Regions from separate parts of the Bacillus sp. ISL-46 genome, predicted to be linked through region 2. Evidence: predicted binding sites of a transcription regulator. Region 2 holds the regulator's gene; each other region holds the start of a gene.

Region 1 (5,780 bases), on a different contig from region 2:
AAGTGGATTAGCAATGGTTGCTGACGTGCAAATAAATACAGGGTTACTCCCATAATACTTACAAATACGCTTCAACCTTCTGATCACATTGGCCACATGACTGCCAAAAACACCTCGATAGGTATGAAGTTCATCGATGACAACAAATTTAAGGTTCTCAAACAAAGAAACCCATTTTGTATGATGTGGCAGTATGGCTGAGTGGAGCATATCTGGGTTAGTAATAACCACATGCCCTGCCTGTCTTACTCGTTGACGAATATTAGCTGGTGTATCCCCGTCGTACGTATAGCTGTTAATCTCTACGCCAGCCGCTTGAATAATTTCATTGATTTCACTCTTTTGATCCTGAGCAAGTGCTTTTGTAGGAAACATATAAAGAGCTCGTGTACTTGGATTTGCTAGAATCGATTGTAAAACTGGAAGGTTATAGCAAAGGGTTTTTCCTGAAGCTGTAGGGGTAACAGCAACAATACTTTTTCCCTCAATAATTTTTTCATAGGCTGATTTTTGATGTGTATAAAGTTGTTCAATTCCCTTGCTCTTTAGAGCAGACTTTAAAACCGGATGAAGGTCTCTTGGCATCGGGACTGTTTGGGCCGGCTTTTCCTCGATGGTGTGCCATGTAACGATATTTTCCTTAAATTGATCATTTATTTTTAAGTCTGACAAAATTTCTTGCAGGCTTTTTCTTAACTTCATGCTTCCTCACCTCATTACTTCTATTTTAACGAATGAACGTTCGCAACAAAAGAAAAAACGACTTTTTTATTTCTTATATGCCTAGTACTTTTTTCCAAGCGTAAGAATAACTTTAAATTCTACTTAACCAATAAATATCAATAACATTAAACTATTGCTAGAATTTTTGTTACAATAGATAGTAACGGAATCTATATTTGAAGGTGATTGGATGAAAATTGAAGAAATTAAAAGGGTGCTCGCTGATTTTACCCTTTTTCGTGAATTAAATGATTTTGAAATAACAAAAATCTCTGACATCGCTATAGCTAGGGAATGGAAAAAACATAGTCATGTGTTTCTCCAAGGTGACCCGCTTGAAAATGTCTATTTTATTTATGACGGAAAAATTAAAATTTATAAAAGTGACATTAATGGCAAAGAACAAATCGTCGCCATTGCTAAAAAAGGTGAGATGTTTCCCCATGTAGGTTTTTTCAGAAAAGGCGATTACCCAGCCTATGCAGAAGTACTTGAGTCCTCAACTCTTATTGCTGTTCCAATTTCAAAATTTGAAACTGTACTGATTGAAAACCCTGAACTATGTATTAAAGTTTTTAAAGTATTAGGAGAAAAAATCGTTGATTTGCAAAATCGTTTAGAAGAACAGATTCTCAATAACACATACGAACAAATTATTAAACTACTGATTCGGCTCGCCCAGAAGCATGGTAAAGAACAAGAAGATGGTACGATCCTTTTAAAGTCCGAATTCACGAATAAGGATCTTGCCAATATGATCGGCACGACAAGAGAAACCATAAGCAGGACGCTAACAAAAATGAAAAAAGATGAATTAATAGAAGTAGATGAAGAAGGCAACATGATCGTAGATGTTGAAATTCTAATGGAAGAAATTAATCTAATCTAAAACATTAAAAACCGCAGCAAATCTATGCTGCGGTTTTATTATATTTATTTAATTGAGAGCTGTAGCATGTCTTCCATGTCTTCTTTAGCTGTTCCAATCAATTTTAGATTAAAGGGGTCCTGAAGGACCTGTAATACCCTTTCAGAGATAAATTCAGGCGGCTTCGGGCCAATGCGGATATCCTGGATCCCTAAGCTAAATAAACCAAGCAAAATAGCAACTGCTTTTTGTTCAAACCAAGATAACACGATGCTGACCGGCAGTTCATTCACTTCACATCCAAATGCATCTGCAAGTGCTAAAGCAATCTTAACAGTTGATCCAGAGTTATTGCATTGACCTAAATCTATATACCGTGGAATATTGGTTCCCGGCACCACACCATAATCCACGTCATTAAAGCGGAATTTTCCACAAGAGGTTGTTAATATAACAGTCTCTGGCGGTAGTGAAGTGGCAAGTTCACGATAATAATTTCCGCCAGGTCCCGGTGCATCACAGCCTGCGATAACAAAGAAACGCTTGATTTTACCAGCTTTGACTGCATCAATTAATTCAGGTGTTAAGCCTAGAACCGTTTCATGATGGAACCCTGTTAACAATGTTTCTTCGGAATCAATTGCAGCTTCATGAAGCTCTAAAGCTCGGTTAATTAATGGTGTAAAATCATCATTAATAATTTTCTCTACATTTTCAAGACCTGCTACTTCATATGTATACATCCTGTCTGCATATGACCCTTTAATTGGCATTACACAGTTGGTCGTTGCTAGAATCGCTCCAGGGAAATTTTCAAAAAGTCGTCGCTGGTCGTACCAAGCTTTTCCGATATTCCCTTTTAGATGAGTATATTTCTTCAATGCTGGATAGCCGTGCGCCGGTAGCATTTCAGAGTGCGTATAGATATTGATACCCTTTCCCTCTGTTTGCTTTAATAGTTCCTCTAAAGCAAATAAGTTGTGACCTGTAACAATAATACATTTTCCTTCAATTTTGTTTTGGCTGACCCGGATTGGCTCAGGGATGCCTAAACGCTTTGTATGAGCTTCATCTAGCATTTCCATTACGCGGACTGCTGATTGGCCAACTTTCATCGCCATGTCGATATGTTCTTGAACATTAAAATTTGAATTCGTTAAAGTCAAATAAAGGGCTTCATGGGTGGTGGCATCGACAAAAGGATCTGTATATCCTAATTGATTAGCATGGGTTCGATAGGCCGCAATTCCTTTTAATGCAAAAATAATCGTGTCTTGTAAGCTAGCAATGGTTTCATCTTTACCACACACACCGATGACATTACAGCCGCCAGATGGAGTTTGTTCACATTGATAACAGAACATTTTAGTTCCTCACTTTCGATTTTATTTCTGCTTTACTATACTAATCGACCTAAATATTTAATGTGATATACATCATATTTAAAGCAACTGTAATAAATCGTTCATAAAATTATTGCCATACGATGACGGCACCTACCCAGTTTAGCCAGCATATAATAGCGAGTGAAATACTGGAAAGCGAGGGGAACTTAATGTCATCTAAGGTACCGAGTGATAAGAATGACCCTAAAAAGCCGAAAACAGAAGCTTTTGGTGAGTTAATGAAATCGATGAACGACTTTTTCAATGAAAAACCAATCAAAGGCTTTCTACAATCAATCGATGATTTTTTTAAAAGTCCATTTCCATCTGGATCGAGCTTTCATGTTGACACGATTGAAACAGGTGGAGAATACATCATCTCTGCAGAACTGCCAGGGATAAAAAGAGAGCAAATTCATTTAAACATTTCTGGAAATTATTTAACTATTTCTGTGGAAAATAACGAACTTGAAACCGAGGAAGACGAAATCAATCATTTATATCGACGTAAATACTTACGCCAAAAATCATCAAGAACGGTTTCACTTCCGCATACGATTAATGAAGAGAAAGTGAAAGCATCCTATCGTGATGGTTTATTAAAAATCCGCATTCCACAGGAAAAGGGGAAAATTATAGATATCGAAGACTAAATTCCATTTCCCTTCCATATGAAAAGACGGCTAGTAAAAAGGCCGTCTTTTTGCTGTTAAAACTTAGCTGTTGATTTCCACTCCAGGCGCTTGCGGTTCGCGGGCGGTCCGGGGAGCCTCCTCGGCGCTAAGCGCCTGTGGGTTCTCCCCTGCCCCGTCCTCCCGCAGGAGTCTTCGCGCCTTCCGCTCCAATCAACTGGGCTTTTTATTAAGCCTTAAATATTCCACCAAATCCCTTTACAAGTGATGATACTTGACTTACAGCATTCATCATTTGACCTGCTGTATTCACCATTTTATTTATATCCACTGATCCATCTTGGGACTTGAAGGAATTCATAAACGTTTGGACTCCTCCTGGCTGTTTTGGGGTTGCACTTTGCTTAGGATAAGGGTTCATCACTGGATAACCATTCATGGGCATATACTGTGGTTTTTGAACTATTTCTTCCTGTGGCTGTAAAGGGTTCTGGAATAGGAATTGCGAATCTTTTTGCGAAAATGGCTGGCTATTGTATGGCGTATTTTGAGGAACGTAGCCATGTTGATAGTTTTGCTCATATTGCTGGTACACTGGCGGGTAATAAGGAATTTGTTGATTGGGTTGTTGATAAGCGGTCCAATCATAGTTTTGGGGCTGAGCTTGGTAATGGAAGGGTTGATTACTATTAAAAATCTGCTGATTCCTGATCTGACCAACTGGACCTTGCTGCATCATTTGCCCCGAGTATTCATAATTGAGGTAATTAGCTGGCCTTTTTTTGCCAAACATGGGCAAACATCTCCTCCGTTTTTTTATCTACTACACATTATGAAGGAGAGAGAGGAAAGGTGATTCTTTTGAAAAAGAATAATAATGTCAAAATGACGAGAATTTTGTCTGAAGTTTAAATATTTTAAAAACTAGGAATCCTTTATTTTCATGATACGATAGAAAAAAGGATGAAGGAGGAGCTAATAGATATGGACATTCGCGAATTAAAAAGCAAATTTATTCAAAGTCGGGATTATACACCAGATGATGTTAATACATTAATGGATTTTGCTAAGAAAGCGTATATTCAAAACGATATTAACATTAAAGAATATCGTCTTCTTGTCCGTGAACTTGAAAAACAAGGCGCGGTAATACCTGAAACGGATAATGAAAACTCCCTCATCGAACATTCTTAATAATAATTAAAGAGATGCAGCTGCATCTCTTTTCTATTTTTTAACCTCTTTTAATATTTCCAAAAGGAAAAATTCAACCGTACGATTTGCATTTAAAAATCTCGTTTTGCTAGTTTCCGGGAAAAAGGATTGAATTGACAACTGGTCAATATGTTCAGATGTCGTGTCGATTTGCTTTAAATGAAGATGTTTATGGTCCGTTTCAGACAGCCATTTCTTCATGGCATGTTTCCATTGGTCATTTATTTCCTTAACTTCATTTGCAAATGGCTTAATCACTTCATGAAAATCATGCTTGAGCCCTGACTCCCTTCCCTCTAGATAGTACTTCATGAATAAACTATTATAAGCTAAAAGTTTTTCCGTTAATTGGATAATTTCTTCAGACATCTTTTTAATAAACCCTTTCTCTAAAAAATAAAAAGTAGCAAAGATCTTTATGCTACTTTAATCGTTACTATTATTTTATAGGCAATTAATAGCCCAATTCAAGTTGTAGGGCTCTAGACACATGATTTGGATTGGCACAGGCAATCTCTAAATTAGAAATGGAGTTAACTTTATCAATACTCCGTTCAAGTCCCATTAGTTTTTGTTTTGATACGATTAACTTAGCCTGCTCTTTCTTGTCTAAACTTTTGCGCAGGTCTGAGAAGGATGCTTCAAGCACCACTTCCAATTCTTCTAATTGATCGTATATTACTGACAGCATTGAAATCAACTTTTCCTTATCGGACAATGGCTTATTCATCTATTAAACCCTCCCAGCATTTTCTATTAAGTATAATTATTCTCTTTCTTTTTTCGGCTTCCTTCTACCCTGACAAAACTAGAAGCTATTCGTCAAAGGTAGTGGTAAAATGGCATTTTCCCCCATGTAATTCGACATCAATTAAATCCTGCATGAAAAAATAAAAAAGCGCACAAGCTATTGTTGGAGGTGTTTTTTAATGTCAAAAAATAATAAACAAAACAAAA
Region 2 (5,780 bases):
TCCTTGCGAACGATGCCTTAACTTATGAGCAAAATAGCTCCTGCGATAATAGGGGTCAGGACCATCGCACCTTTTAATACGGGCTGCGGAGCAAGGGCTGTAAACTTAGCCCCGACATAGGAGCCAATCATCGTTCCTCCTACCACTTCAACTAACAGGGTTAAATTCAGGTATCCTTCGAAATAGTAGCCGATTCCTCCTGCTAAAGCGATCGGCAAAATAACGAGCATTGTTGTACCCACTGATTGCTTAAGCGAAAGTCCCATGATGACCAGCAATCCGATTTGAATGAACGGTGCAGCACCTATCCCAAATGTACCAGACAACAATCCGGTAACCAACCCGACAACTGCCGCTTTCTTAATGAGAAACAGGTTGCCAGGTTTCACTTTTTTGTTGTTTGCCTTTATTTTTTGAACAATAAATAAGCGAACAACCAAGATCACAGCCGACAAAAATAACATCCCCGCTGTTAACCAATGCAAAGAATGAGTCGGAATCAAACTGGCTAGTTTTGAACCTAAATAGGAGGCAGCTGCCCCAAATCCGCCGACGATTAAACCCGTTTTAATTGAGATATTTCCTTGACGAAAATGGCTGTAGGCACCTGACATGCTAGTAAATACCATCGCTGCTAGTGATGTCCCTAACGCCATATGTATTGGTACTCCAAAAATAACTGTTAAGATGGCAATAATAAAGCCAGAGCCGCCTGCCCCGACAAATCCTAATAAAATCCCAAGCACAAACATCGTCAGCACAATCGCCAACTTCATCCCCTCCGATTGCAAAACCCTAGATGTCCTTCTAGGAAATGTTTTATTACTTACCTAAGGACGGGGTCATACCGACAAAATGAGTCAGTTCACCATCGATTTTGTCCTTATTTTACCCACTGATTTGAAAAAGAAAAAACTATCATTCATTATTGTACTAAAAATTTAAAAGATATATTGGAATTATGCCCTAATTTCCAAAATTTGAAAGACTACCTCAACTAGGTTGAGGTAGTCTTCCCTTAAAAGCTAGATTTTACTCGACCTAAGCAAGCACTGGTTGTTTTGCTTCTGCTAATGCTGATAGGCGTTGCTTAATTTCCTCAACATTGATAATTTTTTGGGCTACCCCTGTTTCCATTGCAGTATACGCAACCGCGGTTGCTACCTGTGCTGCGACCCGAGGGTCAAATGGATCTGGAATGACATAATCGGCATGGAGCTCATCCTCTGAAATTAAACCAGCAATTGCATAAACCGCGGCGAGCTTCATTTCCTCGTTGATTTCCTTTGCACGGACATCTAAAGCACCGCGGAAAATTCCTGGGAATGCAAGCACATTATTAACCTGGTTCGGAAAATCAGAACGTCCTGTACCCACTACAAGTGCTCCTGCTTCTTTGGCCACATCCGGCATAATTTCCGGTACCGGGTTGGCCATGGCAAAGATTATCGGGTCACGGTGCATAGAACCAACCATTTCCTTCGTAACGGCCCCAGCTGCTGATACCCCCACAAACACATCTGCGTCAACAAGCGCATCGGCTAACGTTCCTTGTTTTTGCTCGCGATTTGTGATTTGTGCCATTTCATCTTTGAATCGATTCATTCCAACCGGGCGGCCTTCATAAATAATTCCTTTTGTATCACATAAAATAACATCCTTCACGCCCATATGTAGCATAAGTTTAACAATCGCTACTCCTGCTGCACCTGCTCCATTTACTGCAACACGAATATCTTCAATTTTTTTATCCGCTAATTTTAATGCGTTGATTAAACCAGCCGCTGTTACAATCGCTGTTCCATGCTGGTCATCATGAAAAACAGGAATATCACAGGCTTTGCGGAGGCGGTCTTCAATATCAAAGCATTGCGGCGCAGCAATATCCTCCAAGTTCACTCCGCCAAATGTTGGTTCTAGCAATTTGACGGTTTCTACGATCTGGTCTGTATCAGTTGTGGCCAAGCAAATGGGAAAAGCATCAACATCTGCGAATGATTTGAATAACACGGCCTTTCCTTCCATCACAGGCATCGCAGCTTTTGGTCCAATGTTCCCAAGCCCCAGGACTGCTGTCCCATTGGATACAACTGCAACTAGATTGCCCTTTGAGGTATAATCATAGACTTTATTTTCGTCTGCATAAATGTCCAAACATGGCTCTGCCACACCAGGTGAATAGGCTAGGCTTAAATCTTTTGCATTATGTACTGCAACCTTTGAATAGATTCCAACCTTTCCTTGATGCTCCTTATGCATTTTTAACGCTTCATCTCGTAAAATTGACATTGGATTTCCCCACTTTCCGAATTAGTAACCGCTTGCACTTTATCTATCTAAATCTTAGTGCATAGGTCAATATTTTGATAGATTATGTAATTAAAAAAAGCAGGGATTTAATCATACAAAAGGCTTTCCACAAATTTTGTGGAAAGCCTTATTAACTAATTATTCTTCATCTATTTCCACCGTTGGATAATGCTTTAAAAAGTAGACTAGCGATTGAAGCTCCACAGCCAAGTCAATATGATGGACCCTTATTAATGGTGGAACATTTAACCTTGCCGGAGTGAAATTTAAGATCCCTTTTACATTCGCTTGGACCAGTCGATCGGTTATCATTTGTGCGGCAGGAGCCGGAACCGTTAATATCGCCACTGAAATATTAGTTTCTGATAACACCTTCTCTAAATCATCCATAGGATGAACGGGTACCTCGCGAATCATGGTTCCCATTTTGTCGGGATCCACATCGAAGGCGCATTCTATTTTTGTGTTATTATTTTTTAAAAAGTTATAGTTTAAAAAGGCAGTCCCAAGATTTCCGACTCCTATTAAGGCAACCTTAGTTAATTCATCCTGATCTAAGGTCTTTCGGAAGAAGGATATTAAGTAATTAACATTATACCCATAGCCCTTTTTTCCTAACGCACCGAAATAGGAAAAGTCGCGGCGAATCGTTGCTGAGTCTACCTTTACTGCTTCACTCAATTCCGCTGAAGAGACCCTTTGCTTGCCGGAACTATGCAGGTTTTTTAGAAATCGATAATAGAGGGGCAGCCGTTTTGCTGTCGCCTGTGGTATTTTCGTTGTTTCATTACTCATAATCTCCCACACCCCATGAATGGTTTAGTTAAAAATTTATTTAACTCTTTCATCTCTTTTAAAATCACCGTTTTTACCGCCTGTTTTTTCGACAAGATACGTCGGTCCAATTACCATACCTTTATCAACGGCTTTACACATATCATAAACTGTTAAGGCACATGCGGATGCGGCTGTTAACGCTTCCATTTCCACTCCTGTGTTCCCCTTCGTTTTAACGGCTGCAGCAATATATAATTGATAATTCTCATCCTTATCCTGTTCCCAAGAGAAAGAAATATTAACACCTGTTAATGGAATCGGATGGCACATTGGAATCAAATCCCATGTCTTCTTTGCTGCCATGACAGCTGCTACCTGGGCCACTGCTAAGACATCGCCCTTCTTCATCTCATTATTAGTTATTTTATCATAAATTTCTTTACTAACGGTAATGCTGGAATGAGCAAGCGCCGTACGTGCCGTTTCCGGCTTATCACTGACGTCGACCATTTTTGCTCTGCCTTCTTCATTAAAATGCGTAAATTCTGCCATATAAAAAATCCTCCCATCAAATCATACACTATTTTTCCTTATATGTGTGTGAAACTTTGAACTAAATATTACATTTTATGTCGATTTAGGACCCTTACTCCGCTAATATGGCGAGCAGTTTATTGCCGACATACCGGGAATAAGGTACACTAATCCTATGTAATAGAGGTGAATGAGAATGATTTTGCTACAGGTTAATCAATTACAAAAATATTATGGTGCTGACCTTATTTTATCGAATATTAAGCTCGAATTACAAACTCGGGACCGTGTTGCCCTTGTTGGACGCAATGGGGCGGGAAAATCGACATTGTTGAAGATTATAGCCGGACACTTGTCGCATGATGGCGGAGAAATCATCAAGCCAAAAGAAGTGACGATTGGCTATTTAGCTCAAAATACTGGGTTAGAATCATCATTATCCATATGGGATGAAATGCTGACGGTTTTTGAACCGCTGCGATTGATGGAAAAACAACTCCGCACACTTGAAGAACAAATGGCTGATCCTCTTGTTTTTGAAGACAGTGGCAGGTACGAAAGGATCCTAAAAGAGTACGATCATCTTCAGGTGAAATTTAAAGAACAGGGAGGGTATCAATATGAGGCAGAGATGCGCTCCGTCCTTCATGGGCTGAATTTCCATGACAAATCCTTGATGATATCTAGTTTAAGCGGCGGTCAGAAAACTCGTCTAGCCCTTGGTAAACTCTTGTTAACCAGGCCTGATATCCTAATATTGGATGAGCCCACAAACCACCTTGATATTGATACGCTTTCCTGGCTGGAGCAATATTTACAAAGTTATCATGGGGCGATTTTGATCGTTTCCCATGACCGCTATTTTTTAGATAAAGTTGTTACTCAAGTTTATGAAGTATCCCGTAAGCAAATCCAAAGGTTTACAGGCAACTATAGTTCTTACCTTGATCAAAAGGCGGCAAATTATGAGCGTGATTTAAAGCTTTTCGAAAAACAACAGCAAGAGGTCGCTGATCTCCAAGACTTTATCAACCGCAATTTAGCGCGGGCATCGACAACCAAACGAGCCCAAAGCCGGCGTAAAAAGCTTGAAAAGATGGAGATGATGGATCGTCCATTAGGCGATGAAAAGTCTGCTTCCTTCACGTTTGAAATTGAAAAACAAAGCGGAAATGATGTTTTAACAGTGGATTCACTCGCTGTTGGATACAAGGATGGTAAGGTTTCAGAGTCCATTTCTTTCCGGGCCTATAAAGGTGAAAGTATCGCATTGGTTGGACCGAATGGTATCGGCAAATCAACACTTTTAAAAACAATTATCAAAAAGTTGCCTGCACTTGAGGGAACCATACTCTATGGGACAAACCTTCAGATTGGGTATTACGACCAGGAGCAAGCTGAATTGACCTCCAATAAGCGGGTCTTAAATGAACTCTGGGATGACTATCCACTAAAAAATGAAAAAGAAATACGTACGGTGCTCGGTAATTTCTTATTTTCTGGTGATGATGTCTTAAAAATAGTTTCCACCTTAAGCGGTGGTGAGAAAGCCCGTCTAGCTTTAGCTAAACTGATGCTGGAGAAAGCAAATGTCTTAATTTTGGACGAGCCTACCAACCATCTTGACTTAGATAGTAAGGAAGTTCTAGAGAATGCATTAATCGATTACCCGGGCACGATATTGTTTGTCTCACACGACAGGTATTTTATTAACCGGATTGCCACAAAGGTCTTAGAACTTAGTCGTCATGGAAGTACAGAATACCTCGGGGATTATGATTATTATTTAGAGAAGAAACTAGAACAGGAAGAACTTGCAGCACTAGCGCTAGCCGCAACAGCAAAAAGGGCAGCACAAACGGATGCTTTCGAGAAAAACTCTTATCAACAGGATAAGGAAAGTAAAAAACAAGAGCGTCAGCGCAAAAGGAAATTAGAAGAAATGGAACAACGAATTGAAGAGCTAGAAGAGCAAATTCAAGAATTCGAGCAGCAATTATGCGAACCAGACATTTTTCAAAATCATGAAAAAGTGTTGGAAATCAACATAAAAAATGAAAAGGCAAAGTCTGAACTCGAGCACTTAATGGAAGAATGGGCAGAGCTGGCTGAATAATTATGCAAAAACCAGGCATTCGCCTGGTTTTTTGTTTATTATG
Region 3 (5,780 bases), on a different contig from region 2:
TACATCTGTTGAAACAACATCAACTATTAAGGTGAATGAAACTTTAGTAACAAAAGATGGCGCTGTAGTAGAACTTCCCGTCGGAGAGTCGGATATTATTATAGCTGTAACAGCTGAAAATGGTGAGAAAAGAATTTATACCTTACACATTACAAGAGCAGCTGCTGAGATTAAAACCAATACCAATACCAATACGAATACCAATACCAATGCCAATTCAAATCAGAATAATAAACCGGGTCTTTCCCAATCAACATTGCAACCAAATAATCTGCCCAATTCTACCCAACCTACATCACAACAGGCGAGTTCTTTGACCGTAGAAAAAACAAGTAAAGCGTTACTTTCCTCACTGTCAGTTTCAGAAGGATCCTGGGATAGCACCTTTACGAGTGATGAGTTTACCTACCATGTAACCGTGTCAAGTGATATGGACGAGGTAACTCTTAACCCGATTGCAAAATCCAGCAATTCAGAAATTTTGATTGAAGGCAGTACTAAGGAAACAATTAAGCTAGAAGACGACTCGAAAACGATTATTTCTATTATCGTAACAAACGAAGATGATCGAAAAACATATGTGCTAGTATTTGATAAAGAATCTTAAAATGAAGAACTTTTATATTTTTTTTTACTTGAAGAAACCTGCATTTGGCAGGTTTTTTTGAATCAGAATAAACTTTATTTTTAAAAAACAGCACTTATTTTCTAACATGATGCAAAAAATTATGTTATATTAATAAATAAAAAATTTACCGAATTTTCGATTAAGGGAAGGTGGCAGTATGACTATAGAATTGAAATTGAATGACAGCAGTCTTCCGTTGCGACAAGACGTGAAATTACTGGCTAACATGCTTGGTGAGATTCTGCTCAATCACGGTGGTACCGAACTACTGGATAAAGTGGAAAAAATACGTTTAATGTGTAAGACATTAAGAGAAAATTTTGATCAAGCTATCTATGATGCATTAAAGGAAGAAATTGCTAGTCTAAGCGCACCTTTAAGGAAACAAGTTATTCGAGCGTTTTCCATGTATTTCCATTTAATTAATGCCGCAGAACAGAATCATCGTATTCGTAGACGGAGGCAGTACCAACTAGAGGATGAAACTATTGTCCAACCCGCCTCAATAGAGAGTGCTATTCTTTCGCTTAAAGAGAACAATATTAAGGAAGATGTCATTCAAGATATCCTTAATACTTTGTCACTTGAACTCGTTATTACAGCCCATCCAACAGAGGCAACTAAGCGTTCAATTCTTGAAATTCAGCAGCGGATTGCTGTTATCCTAAAAAGTCTCGATCATCCGTTATTAACAAGTAGAGAAAGAAAAAAGCTTGAAGAGAGTTTGTTTAATGAAGTTTCAATTCTTTGGCAAACGGATGAATTACGGCAAACTAAGCCTACGGTTTTAGACGAAGTGAGAAACGGACTATATTATTTTGATCAGACCCTTTTCGAGGTTCTTCCTGAAATCCATCAGGAAGTGGCAGATTGTTTAGAGAAGAATTACACTCAAACACAATGGGCAGTTCCAAATTTTCTCCGTTTTGGATCATGGATCGGTGGAGACCGTGATGGGAATCCCAATGTTACACACGATGTTACTTGGGAGACACTAAATAGGCAAAGAAGACTCGTTTTAAAAAAATATAAAAATGTTCTCGTTGATTTAATGAAACGATACAGTCATTCCACTTCAAGAGTGGAGGTAAGTAATGATCTTCTTAAGTTAATTGAACTAGAAGATACCTATTTAACCGATGAGAAAAAATGGCCAATTCAATCGGAAGTGTACCGTCGAGCATTTGCTATCATTATTGAACGAGTAAAACAAGTAGGTAAAACGGACTTGGGCTATAAATCTTCCGATGAATTACTAGAAGACTTATTTATTATTAAAAAAAGTTTGAAACAGCATCATCCAGCAGCACATGAATTAATGACTATTCAAAAGCTGATTCGACAAGTTCAATTGTTTGGTTTTCATTTAGCGACACTAGATATTCGGAATCATAGTGGTGAACATGAAGCAGCCATGACCGAAATATTGCGCAAAGTCAATATCTCTGAAAATTATGCAGAGTTGGCGGAAGAAGAAAAACTAAAAATCCTGCAAAATATCCTAAAGGATCCTCGCCCGCTTCTATTATTAAATGAAGATTATTCGGCGGAAACACAGGAAATGATTAAAGTATTCCAAATGATCAAGAAGGCACACGAAGAATTCGGGAAGCGGTCCATTTCCGTTTATCTTGTGAGCATGACAAAATCCCCAAGTGATTTACTAGAGGTACTTGTTCTTGCTAAAGAGGCTGGGATTTATCGACTGCACGCAGATGGGACCTTAGAAAGTCATTTACATGTGGCTCCATTGCTGGAAACAATTGACGATTTAACCGCTGGGCCAAAAATTATGGAAACACTATTCGAAATGCCTGTCTATCGAAATCATTTGCAAATTATGGGGGATCAGCAGGAAATAATGCTTGGTTACTCGGATGGAAGCAAAGATGGTGGTACATTGACAGCTAACTGGAAACTATATAAAGCTCAAATTGAAATTCATGAAATGGCAAAGAGATACCAGATCGGACTTAAGTTCTTCCATGGACGTGGTGGTTCGTTAGGCCGTGGCGGCGGTCCATTAAATAAAAGTATCCTGTCTCAACCGGCAGAAACAATTGGCGACGGTGTTAAAATTACGGAGCAAGGCGAGGTTTTATCTTCACGCTATTTACTTGAGGATATTGCTTATCGGAGTTTGGAACAGGCTACTTCCACGCTGCTCTTAACGGCAACACATATATCAAAAGAAGCGAAGCAAGGTTTTCAACGTGATCCAAAATGGGTTGAGTCGATTGAAGAAATTTCAAGCTTGGCTTTGACCAAATATCAATCACTTGTATTTGGAGATCCAGATTTCCTTACCTACTTCACGGAAGCGACACCACTAAGAGAGCTCGGAGACTTAAACATTGGCTCAAGGCCAATGAGCAGAAAAAATCAGGGCCGCTTTGAAGATTTAAGGGCAATTCCATGGGTGTTTGCTTGGACTCAAAGCCGTCAATTGCTTCCAGCATGGTACGCAGCAGGTACTGGTTTGGCAGGATTTGCAGCTAATGGAGAACAAAATTTGCAGATGCTTCAGCAAATGTATGAAAAATGGCCGTTCTTCCAATCAACGATTGATAACCTGCAAATGGCATTAATGAAAGCTGATATTACGACAGCCAGAGAATACTTATCCCTTGTGAAAGACCAGACCATTGCAGAACGGATCTTTACTAATATTCTTGAAGAATACGAAACAACAAAAGAAGTTCTCCTTAGAATTACAGGTGATAATGAATTGTTAGATCATACACCAAATATAAAGGAATCGGTATATAGAAGAAATCCATATGTCGATCCGCTAAACTTTTTACAAGTTGAATTAATAAAAGAACTAAGAAATCAAGAAGATCCTAATGAAGAACTTTTAATTGAAGTTTTGCTGACAATTAGTGGGATCTCTGCAGGATTACGAAATACTGGTTGATATTGAAGGACAAGCCATAAACTCTCTCGAAAGAAGAGTTTATGGCTTTTTTCAAATATAAGCGAATGTGATGAAATATCATGTTGCGTAAATTTTGAACACTTAGTGAATTTTTTAAAAATGAATGGTTATTCATTCATTTTCGCGCGCAATTCGACAATTTTCGATTTATCGACCGTGATATATTTTAGCCAGTAAAGAAAAGGGAGTGACCTTAATAGCATTTGAATTATAACAAACCTATATTCAGTCGAATTTCCGAAATGAAATGAATTTGGAGGAGATATTAATTGGCAGTTGAAGAAAGGGCAGTACTAGATAAACAAATGATTACTTCAATAATTGATACATTAGCTAATAACGCTGCGAAGGCGCTCGGTGAATTCCGTTGTTTCAATCAAGAAATGATCGACGAAATCGTCAAACAAATGGCTCTCATCGCACTTCAAAATCATAAGAATCTAGCAAAGTCTGCCGTTAGTGAAACAAGAAGAGGTGTTTATGAAGATAAAGTATTCAAAAACATGTTTGCCACAGAGTTTATTTACAACAATATTCGAGATATGAAAACTGTTGGTGTCATTAGCGAAAACGAAAATGAAGGAATGGTAGAGATTGCCGAGCCAGTTGGTGTCATTGCGGCGGTCATTCCGATTACAAATCCGACGTCCACAGTTATTTTTAAATCATTGATTTCGCTTAAAACAAGGAATCCAATTATTTTTGCTTTTCCGCTATTTGGGCAAAAATGCTGTACTGAGACAGCAAAATTACTTAAGGAGGCCGCTATAAAGGCGGGCGCTCCAGAAAATTGTATTCAATGGATTGAAGTTCCCTCACACGAAGCCTTTCAGGTCTTAATGAAGCATCCGAAGATATCCCTCATCCTAGCAACAGGTGGACCAAATTTAGTAAAGGCGGCTTACAGTTCAGGCAAACCTGCACTTGGAGTTGGCGCTGGAAATGTCCCTTGTTATATTGAAAAAACCGCTAACATCAAACGCGCTGTCAACGACATTATCTTATCAAAAACATTTGATAATGGCATGATCTGTGCTTCTGAACAAGCTCTTATAATCGATCAAGAAATTTATGAAGAAGTAAAGCAAGAAATGATAGCAAATAATTGTTATTTTCTTAATGAAGAAGAGCGATTAATGGTGGAAAAGGTCGCAGTTTTTGAAAAAACCAATTCTATCAATCATTTAATCGTTGGATTGCCCGCCTCGATGATTGCTAAATTGGCTGGAGTAAATGTCCCGAAAAATACCAAGATCCTCATTGCTGAATTAAAGGGAGTAGGTCCGAAATATCCGCTTTCATGTGAAAAACTAAGCCCGCTTCTTGCCTGTTACAAGGTTAATAGTTTTGCAGAAGGCATGCTTATTGCTGAGGAAACATTGGAATACGGTGGACTTGGACACTCAGCTGCGATTCATACAGCTGATCAAACTTTAGTAGATATGTTCGCACTACGGATGAAAGCCGGCCGAATCATGGTCAATACACCATCGACCCATGGGGCAATTGGGGATATTTATAACACATCATTACCGTCATTAACGATCGGATGTGGAACTTATGGGGGGAACTCGGTGTCACAAAATGTTGGAGCACAAAATCTGATAAATATTAAAAAGGTTGCAAAAAGAAGAACGTTTACCCAATGGTTTAAAGTGCCATCACAGATTTTCTTTGAGAAAAATTCAATTCAAACGCTTGCTTCAATCCCAGATATCTCAAAAGCATTTATTGTCACAAGCGGAAGCCCTGTGAAAAATGGCTATGTCGACAAGGTACTTTATTATCTTAAAAAGAATCCAAGTAAAATCCAATTTGAAACATTCTCCGAAATTGAACCAGAACCGGACATTGATACAGTTATGACTGGTGCGGAAAGAATGAGGAAATTTCAGCCGGATTGTATTATTGCCCTTGGTGGTGGTTCAGTAATGGATGCTGCGAAAGCGATGTGGTTATTCTACGAACATCCAGAAACTGATTTTCATAGTTTAACGCAAAAATTCTTTGACCCAAGAAAGAGAGTTGTAAAATTCCCAGCTCTTCGTGGAAAAGCAAAATTTGTTGCGATTCCGACTACTTCTGGAACGGGTTCAGAGGTCACTGCTTTCTCTGTCATATCAGATAATAATGCAAATATTAAATACCCACTTGCAGATTTCCAATTGACACCTGATGTTGCAATTATCGACCCGCAGTTTGTCATGACCGTTC

What was found. The regulator Rex, encoded in region 2, represses fermentation and respiration genes when NADH is low (regulators of the CRP and FNR family bind a similar motif). The targets are predictions, from matches to a motif close to TTGTGAAATATTTCACAA.
Region 1: the regulator Rex is predicted to act here: its motif matches at 3,016-3,033, upstream of hcp (hydroxylamine reductase).
Region 3: the regulator Rex is predicted to act here: its motif matches at 3,649-3,666, upstream of adhE (bifunctional acetaldehyde-CoA/alcohol dehydrogenase).

The regions. Positions count from the first base shown of each region.
Region 1 is NZ_JAGGQR010000062.1:19,170-24,949, forward strand. It holds gene J7E67_RS25830 (DEAD/DEAH box helicase) at 1-702, opposite strand, end outside; gene J7E67_RS25835 (Crp/Fnr family transcriptional regulator) at 914-1,612, shown strand; gene hcp (hydroxylamine reductase) at 1,657-2,955, opposite strand; gene J7E67_RS25845 (Hsp20/alpha crystallin family protein) at 3,147-3,629, shown strand; gene J7E67_RS25850 (YppG family protein) at 3,838-4,401, opposite strand; gene yppF (YppF family protein) at 4,593-4,802, shown strand; gene J7E67_RS25860 (DUF1798 family protein) at 4,836-5,192, opposite strand; gene J7E67_RS25865 (hypothetical protein) at 5,278-5,553, opposite strand.
Region 2 is NZ_JAGGQR010000002.1:266-6,045, reverse strand. It holds gene J7E67_RS01030 (sulfite exporter TauE/SafE family protein) at 18-770, opposite strand; gene ystJ (NADP-dependent malic enzyme) at 1,042-2,289, opposite strand; gene J7E67_RS01020 (redox-sensing transcriptional repressor Rex) at 2,449-3,105, opposite strand; gene moaC (cyclic pyranopterin monophosphate synthase MoaC) at 3,142-3,639, opposite strand; gene J7E67_RS01010 (ABC-F family ATP-binding cassette domain-containing protein) at 3,818-5,737, shown strand.
Region 3 is NZ_JAGGQR010000027.1:61,737-67,516, forward strand. It holds gene J7E67_RS15340 (cadherin-like beta sandwich domain-containing protein) at 1-607, shown strand, start outside; gene ppc (phosphoenolpyruvate carboxylase) at 786-3,545, shown strand; gene adhE (bifunctional acetaldehyde-CoA/alcohol dehydrogenase) at 3,836-5,780, shown strand, end outside.